Regions from separate parts of the Streptomyces sp. MUSC 14 genome, predicted to be linked through region 2. Evidence: riboswitches for the same ligand, from Rfam matches in the RefSeq annotation. Region 2 holds a riboswitch; each other region holds the start of a gene.

What was found. A riboswitch is a leader RNA that binds a small molecule or an ion and turns the genes downstream of it on or off. The one in region 2 is predicted to bind cyclic di-AMP.
Positions count from the first base shown of each region.
Region 1: linked by a shared signal. The riboswitch ahead of BIV25_RS00690 (NlpC/P60 family protein) and the one ahead of BIV25_RS25800 (M23 family metallopeptidase) in region 2 are both predicted to bind cyclic di-AMP.
Region 3: linked by a shared signal. The riboswitch ahead of BIV25_RS18465 (transglycosylase SLT domain-containing protein) and the one ahead of BIV25_RS25800 (M23 family metallopeptidase) in region 2 are both predicted to bind cyclic di-AMP.
Region 4: linked by a shared signal. The riboswitch ahead of BIV25_RS16815 (M23 family metallopeptidase) and the one ahead of BIV25_RS25800 (M23 family metallopeptidase) in region 2 are both predicted to bind cyclic di-AMP.

Region 1 covers NZ_MLYN01000005.1:142,923-150,641, reverse strand. The annotation lists gene BIV25_RS00700 (hypothetical protein) at 1-292, shown strand, start outside; gene BIV25_RS50180 (hypothetical protein) at 270-554, opposite strand; gene BIV25_RS00690 (NlpC/P60 family protein) at 722-1,918, opposite strand; cyclic di-AMP (ydaO/yuaA leader) riboswitch at 1,926-2,098, opposite strand; gene pcrA (DNA helicase PcrA) at 2,310-4,802, shown strand; gene BIV25_RS00680 (M23 family metallopeptidase) at 4,876-6,309, opposite strand; gene BIV25_RS00675 (triacylglycerol lipase) at 6,523-7,374, opposite strand; gene BIV25_RS00670 (cobalamin B12-binding domain-containing protein) at 7,601-7,719, shown strand, end outside.
Region 2 covers NZ_MLYN01000039.1:46,943-54,661, reverse strand. The annotation lists gene BIV25_RS25810 (PrsW family intramembrane metalloprotease) at 1-451, shown strand, start outside; gene BIV25_RS25805 (aldo/keto reductase) at 493-1,437, opposite strand; gene BIV25_RS25800 (M23 family metallopeptidase) at 1,511-2,536, opposite strand; cyclic di-AMP (ydaO/yuaA leader) riboswitch at 2,544-2,711, opposite strand; tRNA gene BIV25_RS25795 (tRNA-Met) at 3,040-3,113, shown strand; gene BIV25_RS25790 (dihydrofolate reductase family protein) at 3,188-4,321, opposite strand; gene BIV25_RS25785 (MarR family winged helix-turn-helix transcriptional regulator) at 4,404-4,940, shown strand; gene ribA (GTP cyclohydrolase II) at 5,091-5,759, shown strand; gene BIV25_RS25775 (DHA2 family efflux MFS transporter permease subunit) at 5,762-7,186, opposite strand; gene BIV25_RS25770 (NADPH-dependent FMN reductase) at 7,201-7,719, opposite strand, start outside.
Region 3 covers NZ_MLYN01000027.1:116,053-123,771, forward strand. The annotation lists gene BIV25_RS18440 (flavodoxin family protein) at 1-456, shown strand, start outside; gene BIV25_RS18445 (ABC transporter permease) at 472-1,407, opposite strand; gene BIV25_RS18450 (ABC transporter ATP-binding protein) at 1,394-2,392, opposite strand; gene BIV25_RS18455 (outer membrane lipoprotein carrier protein LolA) at 2,461-3,669, opposite strand; gene BIV25_RS18460 (polyprenyl synthetase family protein) at 3,997-5,007, opposite strand; cyclic di-AMP (ydaO/yuaA leader) riboswitch at 5,587-5,767, shown strand; gene BIV25_RS18465 (transglycosylase SLT domain-containing protein) at 5,772-6,275, shown strand; gene BIV25_RS18470 (HAD family hydrolase) at 6,350-7,156, opposite strand; gene BIV25_RS18475 (FAD-dependent oxidoreductase) at 7,307-7,719, opposite strand, start outside.
Region 4 covers NZ_MLYN01000025.1:128,617-136,335, reverse strand. The annotation lists gene BIV25_RS16830 (bifunctional GNAT family N-acetyltransferase/acetate--CoA ligase family protein) at 1-1,818, opposite strand, end outside; gene BIV25_RS16825 (HPr family phosphocarrier protein) at 1,995-2,276, shown strand; gene BIV25_RS16820 (GntR family transcriptional regulator) at 2,469-3,155, opposite strand; gene BIV25_RS16815 (M23 family metallopeptidase) at 3,373-4,113, opposite strand; cyclic di-AMP (ydaO/yuaA leader) riboswitch at 4,126-4,284, opposite strand; gene BIV25_RS16810 (pitrilysin family protein) at 4,495-5,877, opposite strand; gene BIV25_RS16805 (pitrilysin family protein) at 5,895-7,286, opposite strand; gene BIV25_RS16800 (DNA topoisomerase (ATP-hydrolyzing) subunit A) at 7,556-7,719, shown strand, end outside.

The DNA.
Region 1 (7,719 bases), on a different contig from region 2:
CGGCTTCCTCACCCAGATGAAGGCGATGGGCCAGGGCACGGCCCGCTTCGTCCCCGGGATGCTGCACGGCGCGCTCACCATGCTCGTCACCGGAGTGGTGCTGGTCGGCCTCAACCAGGCCGGCGACCACCACATCAACACCATCAAGATCGGTCTGAAGCTGGCGCTGCTGATCGTGATTCTCGGCCTGGTCTACGTCAAGCGTGACGAGGAGAAGGTCGAGAAGGGCGCCTTCGGGGTCGTCGGCCTGCTGACCATGGCGAACATCTTCATCGCCGTCCTGTGGACCTGACGGCCGCACGGGCCGTGCGCACCTCGGCGGCGCCGACCGCGGGCCACGCCGCCACCGCCACCCACGCCAGCACCCGCCCCGGCCACCGGAGCGACGGGACGCCCACGGCGGCCGCGACGGACAGCGTCGCCGTCGCCGTCGTCCCGATCGAGAACACCGTCGGCCACCGCCGTACGTCGTAGCAGGGCCGGAGCCGCGCCGCCCCGGCCGCCGACAGGACGACGTACCAGGCCAGGGTCGGGACGAGCAGCGCGACCGTCACCGCGCACAGTAGGTGCCGCGCAGAGCCGAGATGCCGGACACGCGCCGATGCCAGGCAGCCGTGCGGGCCGGGCTGGGAAGGGCACGCGCGTGTGGGCGTGGAAACAGCCGGTACGCGCGCGTGGCCGGGACGGCACCGGCCACGCGCGCGTGAAACCGGAGCGGAGCTCAGCCCGGGCGGACCACGCTGTGGATGATCGATTCGCCGCCGTAGTACACCGATTCCTCGCGGACGTAGGCGCCCGGCTTGGGGGCGTGGATCATCATGCCGTTGCCGATGTAGAGACCGACGTGGCTGATGTCGTCGTAGAAGAAGATCAGGTCGCCCGGGCGCGCATCCGCCAGGGAAACCGTGGTGCCGGCGTTCACCTGGTCGTACGTGGTGCGCGGGAGCGAGACGCCGGCCGCCTTCCAGGCGGCCTGGGTCAGGCCCGAGCAGTCGTAGGAGCCCGGCCCGGTGGCGCCCCACACGTACGGCTTGCCGATCTGAGCGCGGGCGAAGGCGAGGGCCTTCTCGGCCTTCGTGTCGTAGGAACTGGTCGACCCGGAGGATCCCGAGGACCCCGAAGAGGTGGAGCCCGTCGAGCCCGTGGACGTGGACCCGCCGGAGCCCGACGACGAGCCGGACGAACCGCTCTGCTGCTCGGCCTGCGCCGCGGCCTGCTGCTTCGCCAGCTCGGCCGCCTTGCGCGCCGCCTCCTGCTGCCTGGCCTGCTCGATCTGCGCGAGCCGCGCCTTCTCCTGCGCCGTCAGCTGCGAGAGCAGCTCGCGCGCGGAGGCGAGTTTCTTCTGGACGGTCGCCTTGGCCGTCTGGAGGTCCTGCTGCGAGGTGGTCAGTGTCTGGAGGCTCTCGGCGGCCTCCCGCCGCTTCTTCATCGTGGCGGCCTGATCGCCGATGTAGGCGTCGACCGCGCTCTTCTCGCGCGTGGTCAGCCGGTTCATCAGCTGGGTCTGGTCGAAGTAGTCTTGCGGGCTGTTCGCCAGCAGGAAGGTGGCCGTGCTCGGCGCGGCGGCGCCGGTGCGGTACTGGGCCGCGGCGAACGAACCCAGCTCCTCGCGGGCCTTGTTGAGGGTGTCGGTGCGGCGGGCGACCTCCTGGCGGAGGGCGTCGACGTGGCCGCGCTCCCTGCCGGTGCGCTCCTTGGCCGCGTCGTACTTCTCGGTCGCCGACTCCGCCTGCCGGTAGAGGTCGTCGACCTTCTTCTCCACCTCCTCCAGGCTCGGCCGGGTGTGGCCGGTGCTCGGGGCGGCCTCGGCGGTCTGGGACAGCATGGCTATGGAGGTGAGGGCGGCGGTGGCGAGAGCGGGGGTGCGTATACCCGACGCGGTGGTCCCGCCGGGGCGCGGCTTGCGGTGCGACGCCAAGGGAGGCGACTCCTTCCAATGGTCCGCCTACCGGGTTAGCTGTCGGGTTCGGGCGGTGGTTCGGAAGGGTTGCCCTACGGCGTCGTCCCGGACGGGAGTCGGCCGATTCACCCCAGGTTCGGTGGGTCCCCGGCTCCGGGCGCCCCGTACGGGACGGGCCGGACTCGGCGGGAGCCGCGCACGCGGCCCGACGGCAACCTAGCCAACTCGTGTGGCTAGTGTGAAGGTTGGTGCGTGATATGTCCGATACATTTTCGTGATCCGAGACGGGAATCACGTCCGTGTCATCGGGCGATTCCGCTGTGTAGGGGATGTTCGCCCCTCCGCGCGCGGGGTCTTCTTCCCGGGACGGCGACCGGTTGTCGGTGGGGCGCCCTAGACTCGGAGAGCGATGAGCAGCCTCTTTGACGACAGCTTCCTGGCGGACCTCCAGCCCCCGCGCGGGCGTGACGAGGAGCCTCCGCCGCCGCCCGAGGACGACCACGCTCCGGAGCCGCTTCCGGACGATCTGTTCGGCGGGAAGTTCGACGTGCCGCCGGACCGGGACTCCTACTACCGCGACGGCGCCCCCCGCCCCGCCCTCGACGCGGCGGCGCTGCTGGAGGGGCTGAACGACAACCAGCGCGCCGCGGTCGTGCACGCCGGCTCCCCGCTGCTCATCGTCGCCGGCGCCGGCTCCGGCAAGACCCGTGTGCTCACCCACCGCATCGCCCACCTGCTCGCCGAGCGGAGCGTGCACCCGGGCCAGATCCTCGCGATCACCTTCACCAACAAGGCCGCGGGCGAGATGAAGGAGCGCGTCGAGCAGCTCGTCGGCCCGCGCGCGCACGCGATGTGGGTGATGACCTTCCACAGCGCGTGCGTGCGCATCCTGCGCCGCGAGTCGAAGAGGCTCGGTTTCACGTCGTCGTTCTCGATCTACGACGCCGCCGACAGCAAGCGCCTGATGGCCCTGGTCTGCCGCGACCTGGACCTCGACCCCAAGCGCTTCCCGCCCAAGTCCTTCAGCGCCAAGATCAGCAATCTGAAGAACGAGCTGATCGACGAGGAGGACTTCGCCGCCCAGGCGGCCGACGGGTTCGAGAAGACCCTCGCCCAGGCCTACGCGCTCTACCAGTCCCGCCTCCGCGAGGCCAACGCGCTCGACTTCGACGACCTGATCATGACGACGGTCAACCTGTTGCGCGCCTTCCCGGACGTCGCCGAGCACTACCGCCGCCGCTTCCGGCACGTCCTGGTCGACGAGTACCAGGACACCAACCACGCCCAGTACGCACTGGTCCGCGAGCTGGTCGGCACCGTCGAGCGCGCCGACGAGAACGTCGCCACCCCGCCGGGCGAGCACGACCTCCCGCCCGCCGAGCTGTGCGTCGTCGGTGACGCCGACCAGTCGATCTACGCCTTCCGGGGCGCGACGATCCGCAACATCCTCCAGTTCGAGGAGGACTACCCGAACGCGACGACGATCCTGCTGGAGCAGAACTACCGCTCCACGCAGACGATCCTGAGCGCCGCCAACGCGGTCATCGAGCGCAACGAGTCCCGCCGCCCGAAGAACCTGTGGACCAACGCGGGCGCCGGCGCCCAGATCACCGGCTACGTCGCCGACACCGAGCACGACGAGGCCCAGTTCGTCGCCGATGAGATAGACCGCCTGGTCGACGCGGGCGACGCCAAGGCGGGCGACATGGCCGTCTTCTACCGCACCAACGCGCAGTCCCGTGTCTTCGAAGAGGTCTTCATCCGCGTCGGCCTGCCCTACAAGGTCGTCGGCGGCGTCCGCTTCTACGAGCGCAAGGAGGTCCGGGACGTCCTGGCCTACCTGCGCGTTCTCGCCAACCCCGAGGACTCGGTGCCGCTGCGCCGCATCCTCAACGTCCCCAAGCGGGGCATCGGCGAGCGCGCCGAGGCGATGATCGACGCCCTCTCGCAGCGCGAGAAGATCAGCTTCCCGCAGGCGCTCAAGCGCGTGGACGAGGCCTACGGCATGGCCGCGCGCTCCACCAACGCGGTCAAGCGGTTCAACACGCTGATGGAGGACCTGCGCACCATCGTGGAGTCCGGCGCCGGACCGGCCACGGTCCTGGAGGCCATACTCGAACGCACCGGATATCTGGCCGAGTTGCAGTCCTCCACCGACCCGCAGGACGAGACCCGCATCGAGAACCTCCAGGAACTCGCCGCCGTGGCCCTGGAGTTCGAGCAGGAGCGCGCGGAGGGGGAGCAGGGCACGCTGGCCGACTTCCTGGAGAAGGTGGCCCTCGTCGCCGATTCCGACCAGATCCCCGACGAGGACGAGGAAGGCGCCGGCGTCATCACGCTGATGACCCTGCACACCGCCAAGGGCCTGGAGTTCCCGGTCGTCTTCCTGACCGGTATGGAGGACGGCGTCTTCCCGCATATGCGCGCCCTCGGCCAGACCAAGGAACTGGAGGAGGAGCGGCGCCTGGCGTACGTCGGCATCACGCGCGCGCGTGAGCGGCTGTACCTCACCCGGTCGTCCATGCGCAGCGCCTGGGGCCAGCCGTCGTACAACCCGCCCTCCCGCTTCCTGGAGGAGATCCCGACCGCACACCTGGAGTGGAAGCGGACGGGCGCGACGGCGCCGGTCTCCTCCGGCCCGGCCTCCGGGATCGCCGCCTCGCTGTCCTCGTCCCGCTCGCGCTCGTCGGCCGCGGGCGCGTCCGGGTTCGCCACGCGGCGTACGACGGACAAGCCGGCGGTGTCGTTGGCGATCGGCGACCGGGTCACCCACGACCAGTTCGGGCTCGGCACAGTCGTCGCGGTGGCGGGTGCCGACGACAAGGCCCAGGCGACGATCGACTTCGGCGACGGCAAGCCGAAGCGCCTGCTGCTGCGGTACGCGCCGGTCGAGAAGCTGTAGGAGCGGCGGACGGTGTGGGCCCCGCCGGTCCGGCGGGGCCCACACCGTCAAGGCTCACGTCGGGATACGCGGCTCAGGTCGGGTCCAGGTCGTGGCTGCGCAGCCACGGCAGCGGGTCCACGGCCGCTCCGCCCGCCGGGTGCACCTCGAAGTGCAGGTGCGGGCCGGTGGAGTTGCCGGAGTTGCCGGAGTAGGCGATCGGCTGGCCGGCCTTGACGGACGTACCCGAGGGGACGCGGTAGCTGGACAGGTGGCAGTACCAGGTCTCCGTGCCGTCCTTCGCCGTCAGTATCAGCATGTTGCCGTAGGCGCTGTTCCACTTGGTGGTGACCGTGCCGTCGGTGGCGGCCATCACCGTGGTGCCGTAGGAGACGGGGAAGTCGATGCCCGTGTGCACCGACATCCAGTTCACGCCCGCCTGGCCGAAGTAGGCGCTGAGCCCCTTCTGCAGGACCGGCAGGACGAACTTGGGGCGCAGCCGCTCCTTGAGCGCGGCCTCCGCGAGGGCCTTCTTGCGGTCCTGGTCCTGCTGGTTCTTGAGATCGATCCGCTCCTGCGTCCGGCTGGCCCGGTCGGCGAAGTCGTGGGCGTCGGCGGAGAGCGTCTTGAGCTGGGCGTCCAGCTTGCTGTTGGCGATCGCCGGCTTGACCGCGTGCGCGTCCGAGGCGGTGGCGGTGGTGTCCTTGACGTCGTCGCTGAACGCGCCGACCGAGGCGACGGCGATCCCGGCGACGCCCATCACACAGGCCGAGGGCACGGCGACGGTCAGCAGCGCGGAGCGCTTGGCGGGCGTACGGCGCCGGGACCGCGCGGCGTTGCGCGCGCCCGCGCGGGTCGTCGGCGTTCTCTCTTCCTGGTCCTCCAACAGGCCGTTCACGGCGGCCGGTTCATCCGTTCCGGTGCCCACCGGACCGTCGGCGCCGTACCCCGTCTGAGGGAAGGCCGCGGTCGGGTCGCCGACCTGCTCGAACGTGGCGGTGGCCTGCTGGTCGAACGGCTCTCCGGCCTGCCCGGGGGAGTTCCACTGGGTGGCGTCGTACGCGCCGGTCTCGAAGCTCTGGGTGTCCCACTCCCACTGCTGGGTCATGCCGCCGGGCTGCTCGGGCTGCAGCCAGCCGCTCGTGTCCCACTCTCCGCCGGTGTCATGGCCCGTGGCCTGTGGTGGGACGGTCCAGGCGGTGGCGTCGTGCACGCCGGAGTCGTAGGCGGCGTGGTGCTGGGCCGCGTACGCGTCGTAGTACGGCGTCGTGCCCGTCTGCCACTGCGTCGTGTCGTAGGCGCCGGTGGTCTGTGCGCCGGGCAGGCTGCCGAAGAGCGGGTCGCCGTGGAAGGTGCCGGTGGTGTCGTGGGCGTGCGCAAAACCGGTGGTGTCGTAGCCGCCGTACGTGGTGAAGTCGCCGTAGGGGGCTTCGTGCGTCCCGTACGGCGTGTGGCCGTAGTGCGCGGAGGAGGCGTCGGAAGCCGGGGCCGGGGTGGTCATGATCCCCGGCGGGTGACGGTCGTTCACCAACTTCTCTTTCGCCTCGACAACAGGGGCTGCCAGAGCAGTGCGGCGACTGTACCCGCCGGTACCTGGGCGCGACAATCTTCAGCCGGTTTCGCGTTGGCCGGAAACGGGCAATCGGCGGTCTTTCGGGGGACGCCGGACACGAGTTTGGCCGAGAGTTCGATGTGCGTTCGACGTGGGGTGACTGTCGGTCACCTCAAGGCCATCCGTGGGTCACGCCACCGTCAGACCGCCGGCGAGCGCGTCCCCGGGGTGCGCCGTGTCGAGGGCCTCGCGTATTCCGGCCGCGACCGCGGGGTGCACGGGCAGGGCGAGATGCCCGATGCCGGTCACCTGGACGTTCTGCACATCGAGGTCGGGGTGGTCGAGGCAGGCCGACTCTACCGGATCCATGATGGTGTCCAGATCGCTCCAGAAGCTGACGAACCGCGTACGGCAGCCGGGCGCGGGCCGGGTCAGCTCCTCGATCACCCCGGAACCGGGCCGCATCTGGCGCACGATCGGATGGGCGTCGGCGAGCGGCGCCACCCGGGTCCCCGCGTGCGGGGTGCCCAGGGTGACGAGGGTGCGCACCCGCAGATCGCCGCCGAGGCGCTGGACGTAGTACCGCGCGATCAGCCCGCCGAGGCTGTGGCCCACGATGTCGACGCGGGCGCTGCCGGTGCGCTCGCAGATCTCCTCGACATGCCGCCCGAGCAACTCGGCCGCGGTGCGGATGTCACAGGTCAGGGGTGAGTAGTTGAGCGACTCGACGCGCTGCCGGCCGTGCTGGGCGAGGCTGCGGCGCAGCAGGACGAACACCGAGCGGTTGTCGATGAAGCCGTGCAGCAGAACGACCGGCGGGCCGGAGCGGACGGGAAGCCGGGCGGTGCCGTCCTGCGCGGGCAGGGCCGGGGAGCGGCGCTCCTGGATCAACCCGGTCGGATACAGCAGGAGGTGGCCGGCCAGGATCGCGGCCTCGAGGGCGGTCGCCTTGAGCAGCGCCATGGACAGTCCGGCGAGTCTTCCCGGCCACAGGCGCCGGTAGATCGCAAGAGAGAGTGGCAGTAATCCGGTGACCTTCATGGGCCGACCTCCTGTCGGCACGCCGGAGGACGGCTCCGTCCCCCCGTGTGCCCTCATGTCCCACCGTGTGATTTCCCCCTCGCTGCGCACCGTAAAACTGCCGGTTGCGGGATGCTGGAGATAACGTTCGTTCACTTCGCGACGGGTGGCGGAACGCGCCAAAAGTGCGGTACTTGTCGTTGTGGCCGGAAGCGATCGCTTCCGGGATCGTCTGATGGAGGCAGTGATGGGTGTGGCAGCCGGTCCGATCCGCGTGGTGGTCGCCAAGCCGGGGCTCGACGGCCACGACCGTGGTGCCAAGGTCATCGCGCGTGCCCTGCGCGACGCCGGTATGGAGGTCATCTA
Region 2 (7,719 bases):
CTGGACACGGCAGCGGGAGCTGCGGACCGTGCGCACGGAGCTGCCCGCGTATGTGCTGGCCGGGTGGCTGGGGCCGGCCGAGCCGGACGCGCTGGGGTCGATGCGGGCGCGGCGCGCGGCGCGCGACTACGCCCGGCACCACGGCGGGAAGCCGGCGGCACGGGAGGTGGCGCAGTACGAGGCGTACGCCACGACGCTCGCGCTGCTGCGCCGCCGCGGGCGCAGCGGGCGGGCCGGGGCCGACTTCGTCGTACGGGAACGGGAGCTGCTGGACGCGCTCTGGCGGCGCAGGGACGCCGCACGGCCGGCCCTGGAGTACGCCGCCCGGGCCACCGCTCCGGCTCCGGTGCGCTGGGCTCCTCCGCATCCGCAGTACGGATACGGATACGGATACCCGGCGGCGTACCCCGCGTACCCCGCGTACCCCGCCCACAACCCGTACCAGTCGTAGGCCCGCGGGCTCGCGCGGGGCTCGGCGCCGCCGGGAGGGGATCAGGCCGACGCCGCCGTCAGCTTCGTCAGGTCCTCGTCCGTCAGCTTCAGGTCCGCCACTCCCAGCAGTGCGGGAAGCTGGTCGACCGTGCGGGCCGAGGCGATCGGGGCCGTGACCGTCGGCTGGGCCGCGAGCCAGGCCAGGGCGACCGTGGCGAGCGGGGCCTCGTGGGCGGCGGCGACCTCGTCCAGCGCGGCGAGGATCTTCTGGCCGCGCGCGGAGTCCGCGTACTCCTGGGCCCGGCCGGCACGGGCGCTGTCGACCGTGGTGCCGGGGCGGTACTTGCCGGTCAGGAAGCCCGAGGCGAGGGCGTAGTACGGCACCGCGGAGAGGTTCTCCTCGGCGGCCACCTCCTGCAGCTCGCCCTCGTAGGTGTCGCGGGAGACGAGGTTGTAGTGCGGCTGGAGGGCGACGTAGCGGGCCAGGCCCTCGCGCGCGGAGAAGTCGAGGGACTCCTGCAGGCGTGCGGCGCTGATGTTGGAGGCGGCGATGTGCCGGACCTTGCCCGCCTTCACCAGCTCGTCGAGGGCCCCGATGATCTCCTCGACCGGGACCTCGGGCTTGTCAAAGTGGGTGTAGTAGAGGTCGATGTAGTCGGTGTCCAGGCGGCGCAGGGAGGCGTCGGCGGCGGCCTTGATGTTGGCGGCGGACAGGCCCTGGTACTGAGGGTGCTGGCTGACCTTGGTGGCGATGACGACGTCGGAGCGGTTGCCGCGGGCCCTGGCCCACTTGCCGATGATCGTCTCGGACTCACCGCCCTGGTTGCCCGGGATCCAGGCGGAGTAGGCGTCGGCGGTGTCGATGAAGTTGCCGCCGGCCGCCGTGTAGGCGTCGAGGACGGCGAAGGAGGTCGCCTCGTCGGCGGTCCAGCCGAAGACGTTGCCGCCGAGGGAGAGGGGGAAGACCCGGAGATCCGAACTGCCGAGTGTGCGCAAGGAAGTCATGCTTCACGTCAACGCCGGTGGCGGATGATCTCATTCCGCCACCGGCGCCACGATCACTCGGAAGGCGGGACGGTCAGGGGTTGAGGCCCTTGTCCCGCAGCCACGGCGCCGGGTCGACGGCGGTGGCCTGGCCGTTCGGGTGCACCTCCAGGTGCAGGTGCGGGCCGGTGACGTTGCCGGTGGCGCCGACGCGGCCGATGACGTCGCCGGTCGAGACCTTCTGGCCGACCGAGACCCCGATCGAGGACTGGTGGCAGAACCACAGCTCGGTGCCGTCGTCCAGGGTCAGGACGGTGCGGTAGCCGTAGGCGCCGGCCCAGCCGGCCTGGGTGATGGTGCCGCCGTGGACGGCCTTGATGAGCGTGCCGGTGGGGGCGGCGAAGTCGAGACCGGTGTGGTAGCCGGAGGACCACATCGCGCCGGGCTGACCGAAGGTGCCGGTGATCGTGTACGACACGACGGGCAGCGTGTACTGCTTGGCGAGCTCGGCCAGGCGCTTGGCCTCGGCGGCCTTCGCGGCGTCGGCCTCCGCCGTGGCCTTGGCGGCCGTGGCCTTGGCGGCGGCGTCCTGCTCGGCCTGGGCGGCCGCGCCGGCGGTCTGTCGCTCGGCGGCGGCGAGCCTGGCGGCGGTGGCCCGGCTGTCGGCCTTGCTCTGCTGCTGCTCGGCCTGGGCCATGATCCGGTTGCGCAGGGCCTCGCCGGCGTCGCCGCTCTTGCCGCTCTCGGTGTGCATGCCGACGTCGGAGAGCCCGGTGGCGGTGGTGGACTTCGGCGCCTCGGTGGAGCCGCCCTCGAAGAGGTGGCTCACGGAGTCCGGCAGGGAGATGGAGACCGGCGGCTTGCCGGTGTGGGCGCTGGCCATGCCGCCCGCGCCGACGGCCGCGATGACACCGACGCCGAGGACGGTGGAGCTGCGGGCGAAGCCGCCGCGCTGCTTGGCGACCCGGTGCCGGCCACGGACCCGGTCGACGGAGTCCTCGGTGGGGTTCCACTCCTCCCACGTGCCCTCTTCGGCGGGGTGGGAGCCGTAGGCGAAGGTCTCGGGCTCGTCGGACGCCGGTATGAACGGGGCTTCGGGGGCAAGCCGGTTGGACGCCACGCGGGCGTACTCCTTTCCTTCCGTCGCCTACCGGGTTAGCTGACGGGTTCGGAGCAGGAAGGTCTCCTACGCGCGTATACCGGGCGTGACTCAGTGAGTTCACGTCGGTGTCCGCGTGATTCACCCCAAGGTGGTGGTTCCCCGGTTCCCTTGCGGGATTCGGCGCGTGCGCACGGAGCCGTCTCTTGTGACGGCTGGGACGACCGCGCTGCGTTATCGAACGTTAATAGACCTGCAAGTCACTTTCCAAGCCGTTCGGCTTGATCGTTAACGTTTTCCGGCCGGACGTACCGGCCAGAACCACAGCAAACCGGTCGAGTTGGCCGACGCTCAGGAGTCTCGGCGTTTTTGATGGTGTCTCAGATGTTATGCGGACGGCGGTCGCGCGGTCACCGTCAGTGAAGAATCCATGGAAACGGGCCCGGAATCACGGGGCTGCCGGCTTCCGTGATCAAGCGGTGTGCGAGCTGCCCCTCGCATGGGGTACTCTTGAGACACAACGACGCGGGGTGGAGCAGCTCGGTAGCTCGCTGGGCTCATAACCCAGAGGTCGCAGGTTCAAATCCTGTCCCCGCTACTGAAGACTCAGGGCCCGGAATCCACTGGATTCCGGGCCCTGAGTGTTGTGCGCCCCCGAAGGGGCGCGGCGGCTCACCGCACCAGATGCCCGTTCGGCGCCTTGGCCTGCGCCTCGTACTCCGGCATTACGACCACCTCGGCCCCGGCCTGCGCCAGAATCCCGCTGCCGTCGGCCGCCGCGACGAACGTGTCCGGCTCGCGCCATGCCGTCACCACCCTGCGCACTCCCGCCCGCAGGATCAGCTCGGCGCACGGCGCGGGCCGGGACGCGCGGCGGGCGCACGGCTCCAGGCTGCTGTAGACCGTGGCGGCGGCCAGCCGCGGGTCGGCCGGGTCGATCTTGGCCAGCGCCGCCTCCTCCGCGTGGACCACCGGGTCGTCCCCCTCGCGCGAGTGACCGCGCGCCAGCTCCGTGCCGTCGGCCGCGACGACCACCGCGCCGACGCTGAACGCCGTCTTCGAGGGCGGGCACAGCGCGGCGAGCTCGCAGGCGATGCGCAGCCAGTGACGGTCGGCGGCGGCGGGGACGGCTCCGGTGCCGGGGGCGGTGGGCTCGTAGCGCATGAGGACGACGTCCTCGATCCGGCGGGTCTCGGTGAGGCGGAGGCGGCCGGACTGGTACGCCCCCGGGCCGAACAGCCGCGGGGCGGCCGGGTCGCCGACGAGCAGCGGGGCGAGGACCAGCTGGAGTTCGTCGGCGAGACCCTGCCGCAGGAGCTGGGTGTGGACCGTGCCGCCGCCCTCGACCATCAGGCGCCGCACACCGTGCACGACGTACAGGTGCTCCAGGAGCGCCCGCCAGTCGAGGTCGGGCCCGAGCGGGACGACCTCGGCACCGTCGCCGAGGAGGCGTGCGGCGCGCTCGGCACCGGCGTCGGTCGTGTAGACGACCTTCGCCCCGCCGGTGTGCCAGAACCTCGCGGCCGGATCGAGGTCGCCGGAGACGGTGACAGTCACCTTGAGGGGGTATGCGGGCCTGCCCGCCGCGATCCGGGCCGCGCGGCGCTCGGCCGAGTTGACCAGCAGCCGCGGGTTGTCCGCACGGATCGTGCCGGCGCCGACGAGGATGGCGTCGGACGCGGCCCGCACCTCGTCGACCCGGTCGAAGTCGGCCGGGCCGGACAGCAGCAGTCGCTCGGGGCCGGTGTCGTCCAGGTAGCCGTCGAGAGAGACGGCGGCGGACAGCAGCACATACGGGTACGACATCGGGCGCACTCTCCCTGCGGGTCTGCGAGGTCTGCGGAGCGGGACTCTTGGTTCAAGTTTGAAACAAACCTACACTGGCGGCATGACGACCCGCTGGCTCAGCCCCGAGGAGCAGCGCGCCTGGCGCGCGTACATGGCCGCGACCCACCTCCTGGAGGACGCGATGGACCGGCAGCTCCAGCAGGACGCCGGCATGCCCCACCTTTTCTACTCGGTGCTGGCCAACCTGTCCGAGGCGCCCGAGCGACGGCTGCGCATGACCGATCTCGCCGAGACGGTGAAGATCACGCGCAGCAGGCTGACGTACGCGGTGACCCGGCTGGAGCGGGACGGGCTGGTGCGCCGGGAGGACTGCCGCTGGGACAAGCGCAGCAGCATCGCCGTACTGACGGACGAGGGGATGGCCGTGCTGGAGCGTGCGGCGCCCGGGCACGTCGAGACCGTGCGTGGCACCCTCTTCGACCGGCTGACGCCCGCGCAGGTGGGGCAGCTGGAGGAGATCTTCACGAGCGTCGCGCGGGGACTGCAGGACGAGGACGCCGAGGCCGGCACGGGGGATGTGCCCTGGCGGCGCCGGTCGTCGTGTCCGTCGTCCCAGCCGCCGCCCGCCTCCTCGTGAGTCGCTGCGATGCGCCGAAAAGCGCCGGGAAGCGCTGTGAACCGCTGTGAATCGCTCCCGGATTCAATTGCTTTAACTTTTAAGCATGAGGTAGGGTCCCTGACGTACAGCTGCTTCAAATCTGAAGCAGCAGCCTCCGGAGGGACCCGCATGCCCGACACCCCCGCCGCCACGCCGCGCGCCCGCGTCCGGGTACCGCTGCGCTTCCACGACGGCTACAGCGTCGACGCCGAACTCGTCACCTTCCACGGCCTGGCCGACGGCCAGGAGCACGTCGCCGTCGTCCTCGGCGACCCGGCCCCGGGCTCCGTCCCGCTGGTGCGGCTGCACTCCGAGTGCCTCACCGGCGACGTCTTCGGCTCCGCCCGCTGCGACTGCGGCCCCCAGCTGCGCGAGGCGGTCGAGCGCATCGCCGACCGGGGCGGAGTACTGCTCTACCTGCGCCAGGAAGGCCGCGGCATCGGCCTCTACAACAAGCTCGACGCCTACGCCCTCCAGGACCAGGGCCTCGACACGTACGAGGCGAACGCCGCGCTCGGCCTGCCGGAGGACGCCCGCGACTACACCGCCGCCGCGCAGATGCTCGCCGCCCTCGGCATCGGCGAGCTGGACCTGCTGTCCAACAACCCCGACAAGGCCGAGCAGTTGAGGGCACTGGGCGCCGTCGTCCGGGACCGGGTGCCGACCGGCGTCTTCACCACCGCCCACAACGTCCGCTACCTGCGCGCGAAGGTGCTCCAGACCCAGCACACGCTGCCGCTGGCCGAGCTGACGGACCGGACGGAACTGTCGGGGCTGACGGAGCGGACCGCGGGCTGACCTCATGGCCGGCGGCGGCCGGGGAGACACAGGGCCGGCAGAGCGGAGAGGGCCAGCAGAGCGGCCGCCACCGCGTAGGTGATCCGGAAGCCCGCCGGATCCTGGCCCACCGCGCCCAGGACCACCGAGAGCACCGCCGTGCCCACCGACGCCCCGAGCTGCGAGTTGATGCTGAGCGCGGTGCTCGCCGCGGGCATCCGGTCCACGGGCAGGTCCCGGCTCGCGGTCGTCATCGTCGGCATCAGCACCATGCCGATACCGGCGCCCGTCACCATGGCCGAGGCGACGAACCGCCAGGTCGCGACCCCCGGCACGCCCGTCTGCCAGGCCAGCAGCGCCATCCCGAGGGCGGCGAGCGCGATGCCGGCCGGCACGAGCCGGCGCGGCGCGGCCCGGTCGACCCACCGCGCCGCGAGCTGCATCGCCGTGCCGACGACCAGCCCGGTCGGAGCGCCCAGCAGCCCGGCCGCCGTCGCGCTCAGGCCGCGCTCCTGCTGCCAGTACAGCGGGCCGAGCAGCGCCGAACCGAAGTAGCCGCAGGTGAACAGGGCGAGCGTGGCGATGCCCGCGGCGAAGGTGCGGTCGCGCAACAGCCGTAGGTCCAGGAGGGGTTCGCTGACCGTCAGCGCCCGGCGGACGAAGGCGGCCGTCAGGGCGGCGCCCGTGAGGGCGGGCAGCAGGGCGCCGGTGGCGGTGAAGTCGCCGCGCTCGCCGCCCCGGGCCAGGCCGTAGAGCAGCAGGGCGAGACCCGGCGAGAGCATCAGCAGGCCGGGGACGTCCAGGCGGGCGGCGGCGCGCGTCGCCGCGTCCGGTTCGTCGCGCGGCAGCAGCCGCAGCGCGAGGGCCAGGGCGACGAGGCCCACGGGCAGGTTCACCAGGAAGATCCAGTGCCAGGACGCGGCGTCGACCAGCCAGCCGCCCAGCATCGGGCCGACGACCGGCCCGACCAGGATGGGCAGCCCGCCGACGGCCATCGCGCGGCCGAGCCGGCGCCGGTCGGCGACCCTCAGCACCATCGTCATCGCGACCGGCTGGAGCAGGCCGCCGCCCAGCCCCTGCACCGCGCGGAAGGCGATGAGGCTGCCCGCGTCCCAGGCGCAGGCGGCGAGCAGGGAGCCGAGGGTGAACAGGACGAGCGCCGTCGTGTACGTCCGCCGGGCGCCGATCCGGGCCATCGCCCAGGCGGCGACAGGGACGACGGCGGCGAGCGCGAGCGTGTAGGCGGTGGCGGTCCACTGGACGGTCTCCAGCGGGGCGTCGAAGGACTCCGAGAGCGAGCGCAGCGCGACGTTCACGATCGTCACGTCGAGCACGGACATCACCGAGCCGATGACGGTGACGGTGAGCGTGCGGCGCAGGGCGGTGGCCGGATCGGGTGCCGGCCGGTACGTCGGTGGCGCGACGGAGCGGGTACTGCTGCGGCTCATCGTCGTCCCCGCCCTCAGCCCGCGTAGGGACGCTCGGCGCGGGCGGCCCGCAACGCCCGTCCCCACCAGGTGAGTTGGCCGAGCATGCCCTTGGCGGCGCCGGCGCAGACATCGGCGTCGCGCGGGACGCCGTCCTCGGTGAGGCCGGACCAGGGCCCGTGCAGGCTGACCGAGTCGCGCACGGTCACGGCGTGCAGTTCGGCGAAGACCGGCCGGAGCTGCTCGACCGCGCGCAGCCCGCCGCCGAGACCGCCGTAAGACACGAAGCCGACCGGCTTGGCCTGCCACTGGACGTAGTGCCAGTCGACGAAGTTCTTCAGGGACGCCGGGAAGCTGTGGTTGTACTCGGGCGTGACGACGACGAACGCGTCGGCGGCGGCGAGCCGCGGCGAGACGTCGCCCAGTACGGCGGCGGTCTCGGGGTTCGGACTGCCGCCCCAGCCGGGCAGCACGAGCGGCAGGTCCACCTCGGCGAGGTCGATGACGTCGAGGTCGAGGCCGGGGTCACCGGCGGCGGTGCCGAGGAACCAGTC
Region 3 (7,719 bases), on a different contig from region 2:
TTCGCGGACCTGCGGCACGACGCCGACCACACGGCACCGTCGCCGGACAGCACCGCCGGCCTGCTGCTGGACGCCACCCTCGCGGCCACGGACATCGTCATCGCCTCGCCGCTGTACTGGTACTCGGTGTCCGGCCTCACCAAGCGCTATCTCGACCACTGGTCGGGCTGGCTGCGCACGCCCGGTCTGGACTTCAGGGCCACCCTGGCCGGCCGCACCCTGTGGGGCGTCGCCGCACTGGCCCACCGTGAGTCGTCGGTCGCCGCTCCCTACGTCGGCACGCTCAACAACTCGGCCGCGTACATGGGCATGCGCTTCGGCGGGGTCCTGCTGGGCAACGGCAGCGGACCGGGCGACGTGCTGCAGGACACCGACGCCCTCACCCGCGCGAAGACGTTCTTCGCCCAGGACGCGCCCCTCGCCCGTTTCCCGTACGAGGCGGCACGAGAAGGCTGAGCCGGTCCGAACAGGTCAGGCGCTGATGTCCTTCACCGTGAACCTCGCCCAGGCCGCCGTGCCGAACACCGCCGCGTACAGCGTCTGGAGGCCGAGGTTCTTCTGCAGGTCGTCCCAGTAGACCGGGTCGCGTATCAGGTCGGCGAAGGACAGCCAGTAGTGCGAGAAGAAGTACGGCTGGAGGGCGTGCAACTGGGGTATCTGGTCGAGGATCTGGACGGTGATGAGCAGGCCTACGGTGGTCGCCATCGCCGCGATGCCGCTGTTGGTGAGCGTCGAGACGAACAGGCCGAGCGCGGCCACGCCGATCAGCGAGAGGGCGACGACCAGAGCGATCAGCAGGGCCCGGCCGAGACCTTCGACGAAGCTGATCCGCGTGCCGGATATCGTCGTGAGGTCGCCCAGCGGGAAGAGCAGCACACCGACGATCAGCGCCGAGACGGCGACGACCAGGGTGGCCAGCAGACAGAAGGCCATCACCGTCGCGTACTTGGTGAGCAGCAGCCGGGTGCGGCCGGCCGGGGCCACCAGCAGATAGCGCAGGGTGCCCGCGCCCGCCTCGCCCGCTATCGCGTCGCCCGCGACGACGCCGACGGCCATCGGCAGGAAGAACGGCAGGGTCGCGGCGAGCGCCGTGAACACCAGGAACAGGCCGTTGTTGGTGATCTGCGAGATGAACGCCGGGCCCTGGCCGCCATGGTCCGCCGACCCGCCGCCGCGCGTCTCGATCTTCACCGCGATCCCGACCAGCACCGGCACCGCGGCCAGCACTGCGAGCAAGGCGAGCGTGCGCCAGCGCCGGACGGTCGTGACCAGCTCGCTGCGCAGCAGCCCGAACGTCCACAGCGGGCTCGGTCGCCGCACGGCGGAGGCGAGGGCCGCCCCGGACACGGGAACCGCCCTGGTCCCGGGATCCTTCTCGGACGGGGGATCCGTCTCAGCCCGCGACATCGAAACCCTCCCCTGTCAGCGCCACGAACGCGTCCTCCAGCGAGGCCCGTTCGAGCGCGAGGCCGCGCACCCGCACGCCCGCCGTGACCAGCGCGGCGTTCACCTCGGCGAGGTCCCGCGCGGGCGGTTCGCCGGTGACCCGGTCGCCGTCGGCGGTGACGTCCCCGACGCCCTGTTCCTTCAGCACCCGGGCGGCCTCGGCCGGATCCGGGGTGATGACCACCAGCCGGCCGCGCGCCCCGGCCGCCAGGTCGGCCACCGCGCCCTGGGTGACGAGCCGGCCCTGCGTCATGACCGCCGCGTGCGTGCACACCTGCTCGATCTCGTCGAGCAGGTGAGAGGAGAGGAAGACCGTCGTGCCGTCGGCGGCCAGCTCTCTGATCAGGGCGCGGATCTCCCGCATGCCCTGCGGGTCGAGACCGTTGGTGGGCTCGTCCAGGACGAGCAGCCGGCGCGGCCGGAGCAGGGCGGCCGCGAGCCCCAGGCGCTGCTTCATGCCCAGCGAGTACGCTCGCGCCTTCTTTCCGGCGGCCGCCGCGAGGCCCACCCGGTCCAGGGCGGCGGCGACGCGGGCGCGCCGGGTGCGGGGGTCGGCGGTCGGGTCGGCGGCGTCGTAGCGCAGCAGGTTGTCCCGGCCGCAGAGGAAGCCGTACAGCGCGGGGCCCTCGATGAGCGCGCCGACCTCGGGCAGCACGGAGCGGGCCGCCCGGGGCATCGGGCGGCCCAGCACACGGGCCGTGCCGGCGGTCGGCTCGATCAGGCCCATCAGCATGCGGATGGTCGTAGTCTTGCCCGAGCCGTTCGGACCGAGGAAGCCGAAGACGCTGCCCGCCGGGACGGTCAGATCCAGACCGTCCACGGCGAGCTGTCCGCCGCGGTAGCGCTTGGTGAGGCCGCGCGTGGCGATGACGCTCGCCTCGGCCTGCCCCGGGACATGCTGCTCGGCGTCCCCCGCCTCCCGCTCCGTGGCGGACGGTCCGTCCATCGGCTCCCCCTCGATTCGTGCTCCGTAGAGGTCAACGCGCGATCACGGTCCGTAGTGCCCGGACGGGGTCACTTTCCTTCGTTCGCCGCCTTCACCAGGGCGTCCTTCGTCACCGCGCCGGCGTAGACCTTGCCGTCGTCGGTCATCAGGACGTTGACCAGGCGGGTGGAGAAGACCGTGCCCTTGCCGAACGTGCCGGAGACCTTGTCGCCGAGCGAGCCGAGGAAACCGCTGACGTCGCCGGCCTTGGAACCGCCGCTCGGCAGGCCGCCCTTGGCGCCCGTGTCGAACGTGGCGACGGACGTCCAGCCCTTGCCGATGACAGTGCCCTTGTCGTGGCCCTGGGCGAAGCCCTCGCCGGGCTTGAACCCGTCGTGCTCCCGGGCCGTGGCGCCCTTCTTCTGCTCCGTCACCTTCGCGCCCTTGGGCGGGGTGAAGGTGAACGTGGAAGCGGCCGGCCTGGCGAAGGAGACCTCGGTGAAGCCCGCGTCGACGACGGCGGCGCCGCCGCTCTTCGGGGTCAGCGTGAACTTCAGCGGCATGCCGGTCTTCGAGTCGACCGCGATGCTGATCGCGCCGACCGTGGTGCCCGGCTGGCGGGGCTTGATCAGCAGCTTGTAGGCGGCGCGGCCGGCGACCTGCTCGGTGCCGTCGACGGTGACGGACGTGGTGCCGTCCACCGCCTTCAGCGCCTGGTCGGCGAAGTCCTTCGGCGTGGCCGGCGGCTGCTCGGCACCGCGGTCCTTGCCGGTCGCGGCGGAGGTGCTGTGGGAGACCGAGTTGGTCTTGCTGTCGTAGCCCCACACGTTCGCACCGTCGTGGATGAGGCTGTACTCGGAGCCGCTCTCCAGCAGCGAGATCTTCTGCTTGTCCGGGCCGTCGGCGGCGACGCGCAGCGTGTGCGTGCCGGAGACCAGCTCGGTGAGCTTGGCCTGCGGGTCGGCGGAGGAACCGTCGCCGGATCCCTTGCCGGCGCCGGAGGCCAGGCTGCTCTCCAGGCCGCCGAGGTTCGGCAGGCCGAGGTCGGTGCTGATCTTCACCGTGCCGGACAGCTGCTGCACGTCCGACTTGGCGATCTTGTCGATGAGCTGCTTCGCGGTGATCTTGGGCAGGTCGGGGTCGCCCGAGGCGGCGAGCGCCGGGACCAGCCCGATCGTGGCCGCCGCCACGCCCACCACCGCGACCGGAACCGCGTAACGCGCGGCCTTGCGGCGTCCGGCGTGCGGGTTCTCGTCCCGCGCGGCGTCCACCGCGTCGTCGGATTCGTACGGTGCCATGTGTGCCTTACCTCCGTCGTCGGCGGCGGCTGTCCTCACGCTGGTCCACCCTGAGCCGCCATTCTCACCCGAATCGGTGAGGAGTGGTGATGTCCGTGTTCCCCATCTCACCAAATCGGCCATGAGGAAGCGTCAGACCACGGAGCCAACTCCGTGTACGACTGCGGTATGACACCCAGGGGTGACGGCTGCCGCGACCCCTAGGGGGCGTGCCCGGCTGTACGCCAGGTCGTGGACACGTCAGCCGCTGTGCCGCGGGGACGGTCCGGCACGCTGCCGTGGGACCGGAACACCGTCCTGGACCGGCCCGCCGTCGTGTCCAGGGACTCAGCCCGCGCGGTGCACCACGGCGTCGCACAGCTCCAGCAGAGCCGCCTTGGCGTCGCAGTCCTGCAGCGGCGACAGCGCGGCCCGGGCCTCCTCGGCGTAGCGCACGGTGTCGCGGCGGGCCTGCTCCAGCGCGGGGTGCGCGCGCAGGGCGGTCAGGGCCTCGGCGTGCCGGGCGTCGTCGGTGAGGTCGGAGTCCAGCAGCTCGCACAGCGCGAGGTCCTCGGGCAGCCCCAGCCGGGCCGCGCGCTCGCGCAGCCGGAGCACGGGCAGCGTCGGGATGCCCTCACGCAGGTCGGTGCCCGGGGTCTTGCCGGACTCGTGCGAGTCGGAGGCGATGTCCAGGACGTCGTCGGCGAGCTGGAAGGCGACACCGAGCCGCTCGCCGTACTGGGTGAGGACGTCGACGACCGTCTCGTCGGCGCCCGACATCATCGCGCCGAACCGGCACGAGACTGCCACCAGCGAGCCGGTCTTGCCACCGAGTACGTCCAGGTAGTGCTCGACCGGGTCACGGCCGTCCGAGGGGCCCGCCGTCTCCAGGATCTGGCCCGTGACCAGCCGCTCGAACGCGAGGGCCTGCACCCGGACCGCCTCGGGCCCGAGGTCGGCGAGGATCTGGGAGGCGCGGGCGAAGAGGAAGTCACCGGTGAGGACCGCGACGGAGTTGCCCCAGCGGGTGTTGGCGCTGTCCACACCGCGCCGCACGGCCGCCTCGTCCATGACGTCGTCGTGGTACAGCGTGGCGAGGTGGGTCAGCTCCACGACGACGGCCGACGGCACGATGCCCGGCGCGTGGCGGTCGCCGAACTGCGCCGCGAGCATCACGAGCAGCGGCCGGAACCGCTTCCCGCCGGCCCGTACGAGGTGCTGCGCGGCCTCCGTGATGAACGGGACCTCGCTCTTGGTGGCCTCGAGCAAGCCTTCCTCGACAGCCGCCAATCCGGCCTGGACATCGGCTTCGAGAGCCTGGTCCCGCACGCTCAGCCCGAACGGCCCGACGACGGTCACGAGGGGTCTCCTGTCTGCTGGTGTCTGCTGGCGATTACACGGTTTGTCGATAGGTCGCTGCCATCACTCAAGTCAGCGTATCCGGTCCTGTTTCGATCACCGATAGCGCCCACCGGTCCAGCACAGGCGGTATTGGATCATGACCGGCTTGTTTTCGATCAGACGATAAGAGCGGACATTTATTGACTTATAGGATGCTACGCACTTTGTCGCACACCGAGGAGCGAGCGGAGTAACACCTCCACCCCGGCCCGCCCCCTCACCTCCCCTTCACGTCCCCCTCTACGACCTGCGCCACTCGGAGCGCGAGTCTGTTAAATCCCTTATGCACACTCTATGGCGATTTGCTCCTTCGTGACTTGAGTCACGGGGGCCGACGTCCACCCATCGATGGCCGGTCCATCCGTTCCCCTTGCCTCGCGGGGGAGTTGAGGATTGGCAACCGCAAAGGATCAAGTGCCTCATAGGGCGCACTTCAAGGTCAAACGGGACGTTGTGTGATTCCAGCACTTGTTCCCGACATGTGCTCTCGCATACGTTCCGGCTCGCCGGGCGGACGCCGAATCCTGCCGCCGCCCGCACCACCATCCGCGAACTCATTCGTACGGCAGGAGCGGGGGACCCAGGTAAGTCGCCGGACCGGTCGGCACACGCCGCACCGGAACGGCTAGGGGTGAAGCCGCGCCTTCCCGCGAAGGCACGGCCGGGCACCTCCCCGCCCGAACCCGACAGCTCACCTCGCAGGCGACGGAGAGGAACTCCCCATGTCCGCTGCCGCTCAGCATCGTCGTACCCGCACCAGCCGTCTCCTGCGCACCCTCGCCGTCGCCGGCACCGGTGCCGCCGTCCTCGCGATGCCGCTCATCGGTGCCACCAGCGCCTCCGCCGCCACCAGCACGCCCTCGCCGACCGCCACGACCACGTCCCTCGTGAACGCCTCCGGGTACACGAACACCCTCGACGGCTGGATCCGCGAGTCCCTCTCGATCATGGCCCAGAAGGGCATCCCGGGCTCCTACAACGGCATCTACCGCAACGTCATGCGGGAGTCCTCCGGCAACCCGACGGCCATCAACAACTGGGACTCCAACGCCGCCGCCGGCATCCCGTCCAAGGGCCTGCTCCAGGTCATCGACCCGACCTTCCGGGCCTACCACGTGACCGGCACCGCGCTCGACCCGTACGACCCGGTCGCGAACATCACCGCGGCCTGCAACTACGCCGCCGCGCGCTACGGCTCGATCGACAACGTCCACAGCGCGTACTGAGACACCGCGGCCCTGACGCGGCCCGGTGGGGGACCGTCCGAGACCCGGCTGACCTGCGCGCACCGATGCACCGGTCAGCCGGTCGGAAACAGTCTTTCGAGGACGACGGCGACGCCGTCGTCCTCGTTCGACATGGTGATCTCATCGGCCAACGCCTTCAGTTCGGGATGCGCGCCGGCCATGGCGACCCCGTGCCCGGCCCAGTCGAACATCGGGATGTCGTTGGGCATGTCCCCGAACGCCAGCGCCTGTCGGGCGCCGACGCCGAGCCGCTCGGCGGCGAGTGCCAGCCCGGTCGCCTTGGTCACCCCGGACGGCTGGAGCTCCACGGTCCCCGGCCCCGACATGGTGACCGTCGCGAGCGAGCCCACCACCGCGCGCGCGACAGCCGCCAACTCGTCGTCGGACAGGGCGGCATGGCGCAGCAGCACCTTGCTGATGGGCCTGCGCCACAGCTCGTCGCGCCGGCCGACCCGTACCGAGGGAAGGGTCGGGTGCGGCATCCGGTAGCCGGGCTCGATCAGCGTGAGCCCGTCGACGCCGTCCTGGTCGACGGCCGCGTAGACCTGCCCCACCTCGGCCTCGATCTTGCCGAGCGCCTCCTCGGCCAGCTCCCGGTGCAGCCGGACCGACCACAGCAGGCGCCCGCTTCCGGCGTCGTAGACCTGCGCGCCCTGCCCGCACACCGCGAGCCCCGTGCAGCCGAGACGCGCGAGCAGCGGCCGTACCCGAGGGGCCGGGCGGCCCGTCACCACCAGATGCCGGGCACCGGCCCGCGCCGCCCGTGCGAGCGCGGCGAGCGACCGGTCGGAGACCGTGTCGTCGCCCCGCAGCAGCGTTCCGTCCAGGTCAGTGGCGATCAGTGCGTATGCGGCTGCCATGATCAGAGAATACGGACGCGGGGCCGGTCCGACTCACCTTGCCGTACTGCGTACTTACGTGCTCATCACCCCCAAGTGGAGCCCGCAAACCGCCTGATGACGCTGCCGCAGACCCGGAATACGCCGCCGCCCCCGGATACGGCCGCTTCGTCAGCCGTGGGCCGCCGCCAGGTGCCCTGCCAGGCGCGGCGAGGCGAACTCCGTGCCGCACACGAAGCGCATCACCGGGCCGTACGACGACGCCGCCGGCAGGCCGGTGAAGTACAGGCCGGGGACGGAGGAGACGAAGCCGGGGCCGAGCCTCGGCGCGCCGCGGCTCACGGCGAGCCGGGTGCGCAGGCCGTGGCCGAGGAAGTCCATCGCCGCGATGTCGACGCGGTAGCCGGTGGCCGCGATGAGGTGGTCGGCGGTGAGCCGTTCCGTACCGTCGGCAGGGTTCCCCGCGCGCGGGGAGGTGCCAGGGCGGGAGAACGTGCGGACCGTGAGGACAGGACTGCCGTCCGATGCCTCCGCGCGGACGATCCGCTCGACTTCCTGCACCTGTACGGCGCTGTCGAACCGCT
Region 4 (7,719 bases), on a different contig from region 2:
CACCACCAGCACCGGCTTGCCCGGCACCGCCGCCGCGGCCGACCGCAGCGCCTGCGCCAGCTCGGCGTCCCCCGGCGAGCCCTCTCCGATCGCGGGGATCGCGGTGACGACGACGGCGTCACACGTCTCGTCCGCCAGCGCGGCCGCCAACGCCCGGTGGAAGTCCGCCGCCGTCGCCCCGGTCGTCAGGTCCAGCGGCCGTGACGGCCGCAGCCCTTCGGCGAGGCAGCGGTCGTACGCCAGCACACCCAGCGACTCGGAGTTGCCGAGGATCGTCACGCGCGGTCCGGCCGGCAGGGGCTGCCGGGCGAGCAGCAGGCCCGTGTCGACCAGTTCGGTGATCGTGTCGACGCGCAGCACCCCGGCCTGCCGCAGCAGCGCGGAGACGGTGGCGTGCGGCAGCCGGGTCGCCCGCACCGCGTGCCCCTGCGGGGCGGAGCCGACGCCCTGTACGACGACCAGCGGCTTCGCCGCCGCCGTGCGCCGCGCGAGCCGCGTGAACTTGCGCGGGTTGCCGATGGATTCCAGGTACATGAGGGCGACGTCGGTCTCGGGGTCGTCGTACCAGTACTGGAGGACGTCGTTGCCGGAGACGTCAGCGCGGTTGCCGGCGGAGACGAACGTGGAGACGCCCGTGACCCCGGTGACGCCTCCCCCGCGCCGGTGCAGCCGGGACAGCAGGGCGATGCCGATGGCGCCGGACTGGGCGAACATGCCGATGCGGCCGGGGCGGGGCATCTCGGGGGCGAGCGAGGCGTTCAGCCGTACGTCGGGCGCGGTGTTGATGATCCCGAAGGCGTTGGGGCCGATGAGCCGCATGCCGTACGCGCGCGCGTGGCGCACGAGCGCCCGTTGTCGCTCCCGTCCTTCGGGCCCGCTCTCGGCGTATCCGGCGGACAGGACCACGAGGCCCTGCACGCCGTGCTCGCCGCACTCCGCGACCACCGCGGGCACGTGATCGGCCGGTACCGCGACCACCGCGAGGTCGACCGGGCCGTCGATGTCCCGCACCGAGCGGTGCGCGGGCACCCCGTCGATCTCCTTGCAGTCCTCGGGGAAGGCCTGGTTCACGGCGTGCAGCAGGCCGCCGTAGCCGCCGTCACGGATGTTGTCGAGGACGCTGCGGCCGACGCCGCCGGGGGCGCGGCCGACACCGATGACGGCCACCGAGCCGGGGGCGAGGAGCCGCCGTACCGAGCGGGCCTCGGCGCGCTGTTCCCGCGCGCGCTGGACGGCGAGCGAGCGGTCGGTCGGTTCGAGGTCGAACTCCAGACGGACGACGCCGTCCTCGAAGCTGCGCTTCTGGGTGTACCCGGCGTCCGTGAACACCTTGATCATCTTGGTGTTGGCGGGCAGCACCTCGGCGGCGAAGCGGCGGATGCCCCGCTCGCGCGCGACGGCCGCGATGTGCTCCAGCAGCGCGGAGGCGACGCCGCGGCCCTGCTGGGCGTCCTGCACCAGGAAGGCGACCTCGGCCTCGTCGGAGGGCGCGGAGGCGGGCAGGCCGTCGGCACCGATGCGGTCGTAGCGTACGGTGGCGATGAACTCGCCGCCGATGGTGGCCGCGAGTCCCACCCGGTCCACAAAGTCGTGGTGCGTGAAGCGGTGGACGTCCTTGGCGGACAGTCGTGGGTACGGCGCGAAGAAGCGGTAGTACTTCGACTCGTCCGAGACCTGCTCGTAGAAGCTGACCAGGCGGTCGGCGTCATCAATGGTGATGGGCCGGATGCGCGCGGTGCCCCCGTCGCGCAGCACCACGTCCGCCTCCCAGTGGGCGGGGTACTCGTACCGGTCCTGCCGGTCCGCCGAGCTCTGCATGGGCCCCAGAGTACGGCTCGCGTCCGACAACGGCGCGAGGCAGTCTGTGGGGGACGAAAGTCGGATCGAGGCCGCGGTCCGATGTCGCACCGGAGGGGACGAGGGTCCGCTCCGGGCACGCTTCGCGATATGGGAAACTGGTCTAGACAACCCTGAACACCGAAGGGCAGCAACACATGGCTGAGCGCCGCGTCAACGTCGGCTGGGCCGAGGGTCTCCACGCCCGCCCCGCCTCCATCTTCGTCCGAGCCGCCACGGCCGCAGGCGTCCCGGTGACGATCGCCAAGGCTGACGGCAACCCCGTCAACGCGGCCTCCATGCTGGCCGTCCTGGGTCTGGGCGCCCAGGGTGGCGAGGAGATCGTCCTCGCCTCCGACGCCGAGGGCGCGGACATCGCCCTGGACCGTCTGGCCAAGCTGGTCGCCGAGGGCCTGGAGGAGCTGCCCGAGACCGTCTGAACCGGCTCGCCCGGAACACGGAACACCGAAGCCGCGTCGCCCTTTCCGGGCGGCGCGGCTTCGCCGTTCGGCACCGCTTTTCGCGAATGCCCGACCATGAAATGCCCGGGCAGGTACGCGCGAACACACCGGAATTCAGGCGGCCGGAATACACCTCCGCCGAATTACTCTTCTTTGTATACGGCGCTCGTGTTAATGACGCAGGCCGCCCATGTTTACGGCGTGTTGCGAAGTCCTCACACGCTCGCCGCCTGCGGAAAAGCGAAGCCGGTGCGCGGCCGTCGCGCGCTCGCCGTGCAGGGCGGTGAGCGTCCGCGCGCGCTCTCCGTCGCCGCGCGCCACCGCGTCCACGATCGCGCCGTGCTCCGCCCAGGACTCGACCGGGCTCGGCAGCGCCTCCACCGCGTACATCCAGGCGATCTTGTGGCGCAGCTGGGTCAGCACCGAGGTCAGCGACGGGCTCGCGCAGGCCTGGGCGAGTGTCTCGTGGAACCAGCCGCCCAGCTGCCGAAGATCCTCGCTGCTGCCCCGCCTGGCCCGCTCCTGGCCCAGCCTGACCAGGCCGCGCAGCACCTTCAGATGCGCCTCCGTGTGCCGCTGCGCGGCCCGGGCGGCACCGAGCGGCTCCAGGAGCATCCGCATCTCCAGCAGGTCGGCCGCCTCCCGCTCGGTCGGCTCGGCCACGCACGCGCCCGCGTGCCGGCGCGTCACCACGAAACCCTCCGCCTCCAGCGTGCGCAGGGCCTCACGGACAGGGACGCGCGAGACGCCGTAGCGACGGGCCAGGACTTCCTCGGTGAGGCGGCTGCCGCGCTCGTGGACACCGGCGACGATGTCGTCCCGGATCGCTGTGCATACCGAGTGCGCCGGAATACGCATGACCGACCTCCGCCTTAATCCCCGTGACACGTCGACGATGGACGCGTGTTCCGTGACTCTATTGCAATGAGCCAGAATTTCCGACGGCGGGCCGGAATCCATGGATATTTTTTGGACAGTGGCTCCCCTAAGCGCACTGCGGACACAGCGGATAACGACGAAAGCCCCGGCTCGGTGAGCCGGGGCTTCGGATGCCGTGTCGCGTGCGCCGTGCGCGTCAGACGTTCACGCCGTGCTTGCGGAGATAGGCGACCGGGTCGACGTCCGAGCCGTAGTCGGGGGTCGTACGGGCCTCGAAGTGCAGATGCGGGCCGGTGACGTTGCCGGTCGCGCCGGACAGACCGATCTGCTCGCCCGGGGTGACCTGCTGCCCCACCGTGACGCCGATGGACGACAGGTGGCCGTACTGGGTGTACATGCTGTCGGCCATCCGGATCACGATCTCGTTGCCGTACGCGCCGCCCCAGCCGGTGGAGACGACGGTGCCGGAGCCGACCGCGTGGACGGGCGTGCCGCCGGCCGCGTGGAAGTCGATGCCGGTGTGGGAACCGGAGGACCACAGGGAGCTGCTGGCCTGGTAGCCCGTGGAGACGTACGAGTCCGTGATCGGGGCGACGAAACGGTTCAGCCGCTCGCGCTCGGCCTCGCGTGCGGCGCGGGCCTTGGCCTCCCGGACCTCCTGGGCCCGCCGGGCCGCGGCCTCCTCGGCCGCCTTCTGCGCGGCGGCCTGCCGCTGGGCGGCCGCCTGCGCGTCGATCTGCTCGGCGATGTCGTCGCCCACGCTGATCACCGGGGTGAGGCCGGTCCGCTCGACGGAGTTCTGGGCGGCGGACGCGGGGGACGCCGCGAGCGTGCCGATGACACCGGTGGTGAGGGCCGCGATACCGGCCGCCTGAGCGGTGGTGCGCGTGACCCGGCCGGGCTTGCGGTGCTTCCCGGTGGCGCACATGAACGCCATGGAGTGGCTGGTCCTTTCCTTCCCTCTCGCCTACCGGGTTAGCTGACGGGTTCGGAGCAGGAAGGTCTCCTACGGCCGCCACGCGCACGCGTGGGCGTCCGATTCACCCCAAGGGACTGGGTCCCCGGCTCCCCTGGCTCGCGCCGTACGGGGACTCGGCGATGGCTGTCCGGTGCCGCGGGTGCGGCGCACTGCCTGACGAACAGCCCGGACGACGCTAGGCGGGCCGGACGCCGGTCCCCAAACCGAACCGGGCTTTTGTAGCGCATCCCACAGGGCAGACAGGCAACCTCCGCCCCAAATCGGGCATCTGGGGAAGAGTGCGGAACGACAAGGGGCCCTGACGACCCGTAGGCGGTCAGGGCCCCACGCACGCGTGCCCTACTCGGCCGCGACCACGCTGACTTCGCCGATGCCGAGCGCCTCCACCGGCGCCTTGATCTGCGCGGCGTCACCGACGAGCACGGTCACCAGGCCGTCCACCGGGAAGGCGTTCACGACGGCCGCCGTGGCCTCCACCGTGCCCGTGGCGGCCAGCTGCCGGTACAGCGTCGCCTGGAAGTCGTCGGGCAGATGCTGCTCGACCTGGTCGGCCAGCGTGCTCGCGACGGCCGCCGCCGTCTCGTACTTGAGCGGCGCCACCCCGACGAGGTTCTGCACGGCCACGTCCCGCTCGGCGTCGGTCAGGCCCTCCGCCGCGAGGGTGCGCAGCACCTTCCACAGGTCGTCCAGCGCGGGACCGGTGTTCGGCGTGTCCACCGAGCCGCTGATGGCGAGCAGGGAGGCGCCCGTAGCCCCACCGGGAGAAGGGGGCGCGGACCTCAGGACCTGGCCGAAGGCGCGCACACCGTAGGTGTAGCCCTTCTCCTCGCGCAGGACGCGGTCCAGGCGGGAGGTGAGGGTGCCGCCCAGGCAGTACGTGCCGAGCACCTGCGCGGGCCACACACGGTCGTGCCGGTCGGGGCCGACGCGGCCGATGAGCAGCTGCGTCTGGACCGCACCGGGCCGGTCCACGATGACCACGCGGCCGGTGTCGTCGGCGCTCACGGCCGGCACGGGCCGGGGCTGCCCCGGGGTGCCGCTCCAGGCGCCCAGGGTCTCACCGAGCAGGGCGTCCAGGTCGATGCCGGTGAGGTCGCCGACCACGACCGCGGTGGCCGTGGCGGGGCGCACATGGCGGTCGTAGAAGGCGCGTACGGCGGCCGCGTCGATCTTCTCGACCGTCTCCTCGGTGCCCTGGCGCGGGCGCGACATGCGCGAGGTCGCCGGGAACAGCTCCTTGGACAGCTCCTTGGCGGCCCGGCGGGTGGGGTTGGCCAGCTCGTGCGGGATCTCGTCCAGGCGGTTGCGGACCAGCCGCTCGACCTCGCTCTCGGCGAACGCGGGCGCACGCAGGGCGTCGGCGAGCAGGCCAAGGCCCTTGGCGAGGCGGGAGGCGGGCACCTCCAGGCTGATGCGGACGCCCGAGTGGTCGGCGTGCGCGTCGAGCGTGGCGCCCGCGCGCTCCAGCTCGGCCGCGAACTCCTCGGCGGAGTGCCGGTCGGTGCCCTCGGAGAAGGCTCGCGCCATGATCGTGGCGACGCCGTCCAGACCGGCCGGCTCGGCGTCCAGGGGCGCGTCGAGCAGCACCTCGACGGCGACGACCTGCTGGCCGGGGCGGTGGCAGCGCAGCACCGTCAGGCCGTTGTCGAGCGCCGCGCGCTCGGGGGCCGGGAACGCCCAGGGCTTGGCCTCACCCGGCTGCGGCTGAGGGTGGAAGTCCATGCTGGTGAGCTGCTCGGTCACTTGGCCGTCTCCTCGTTCTCGTTGCCGGCCTCTACGGTCGCTTCCTGCTCCGGGTCCTCGGGCACGTCGGCGTCAGGGGCTTCCGGGGACTTCGGCTCGTAGACGAGGACCGCGCGGTTGTCGGGGCGCAGGCGGGCCTTGGCGACCTCCTGGACCTCCTCGGAGGTCACCGCGAGGACGCGCTGCACGGCCGTGAGGGCGAGCTGCGGGTCACCGAACAGGACGGCGAACCGGCACAGTTCGTCGGCGCGGCCGGACACCGTGCCGAGCCGGTCCAGCCACTCGCGCTCCAACTGAGCCTGGGCGCGTTCCATTTCCTCCGGCGTGGGGCCCTCCTCGGCGAACCGGGCGAGCTCCTCGTCGATGGCGGCCTCGATGACCGGGACCTCGACGTCGCCGGAGGTCTTCACGTCCAGCCAGCCCATCGAGGGCGCGCCGGCGAGGCGCAGCAGGCCGAAGCCGGCCGCGACGGCCGTACGGTCGCGGCGCACCAGCCGGTTGTAGAGGCGCGAGGACTCGCCGCCGCCGAGGACGGTCAGGGCGAGGTCGGCCGCGTCGCACGCGCGCGTGCCGTCCTCCGGCAGCCGGTAGGCGGCCATCAGGGCGCGCGCCGGGACCTCCTCGACGACGACCTCGCGCTTCTGCTCTCCGATGACCTCGGGCAGGGAGCCGTCGCGCGGCGCGGGCTTGCCGTCGTGCGCGGGGATCGAGCCGAAGTACTTCTCGATCCAGGCGAGGGTCTGTACGGGGTCGATGTCGCCGACCACGGACAGCACGGCGTTGTTCGGCGCGTAGTAGGTGCGGAAGAACTGGCGGGCGTCCTCCAGGGTGGCCGCGTCCAGGTCCGCCATCGAGCCGATCGGCGTGTGGTGGTAGGGGTGGCCCTCCGGGTACGAGAGGCCGGTCAGCTTCTCGAAGGCGGTGCCGTAGGGGACGTTGTCGTAGCGCTGGCGGCGCTCGTTCTTGACGACGTCCCGCTGGTTCTCCATGGACTCGTCGTCGAGGGCGGCCAGCAGCGAGCCCATGCGGTCGGCCTCCAGCCAGAGCGCGAGCTCCAGCTGGTGGGCGGGCATGGTCTCGAAGTAGTTGGTGCGCTCGAAGCTGGTGGTGCCGTTCAGCGAGCCGCCGGCGCCCTGCACCAGCTCGAAGTGGCCGTTGCCCTTCACCTGTCCCGAGCCCTGGAACATCAAGTGCTCGAAAAGGTGAGCCAGGCCGGTACGCCCCTTGACTTCGTGGCGGGAGCCGACGTCGTACCAGAGGCAGACCGCCGCCACCGGGGTCAGGTGGTCCTCGGAGAGCACCACGCGCAGACCGTTGGCCAGGCGGTGCTCGGTCGCTGTCAGGCCCCCGGAGCCTGCCTCGGCTGTGGTCGTGTGACCCATGGGCATGTACGTCCCTTCGCGAGCGGAGGCGGTTGTGCTAACCGCGGTTTTCCTGCCGTGTCTGCCACTGTATGCAAAGCGTGCGGGACCTCGGCGAAGTTCCCGCGGGCCGTACGCCCACAGCGGATCGCGCGCGCCGTGCCGGACGGGTGCCGAGGCGGCTTTCGGCGGCCGACGGGGCCGCGGTTACCGGGTCGTGGCACGGGTTGTCAGTGCCTCGGTCCACAATGGTCGGCGTCAGATCCGTCAAACGCTTCAGCAAGGAGCCAGGCAGGATGGCCCGCCGCAGCACGAAGACCCCGCCGCCCGACGACTCGTACGAGGAGAAGATCCTCGACATCGACGTCGTGGACGAGATGCGTGGCTCCTACCTCGAGTACGCGTACTCGGTCATCTATTCGCGCGCCCTGCCGGACGCCCGTGACGGCCTCAAGCCGGT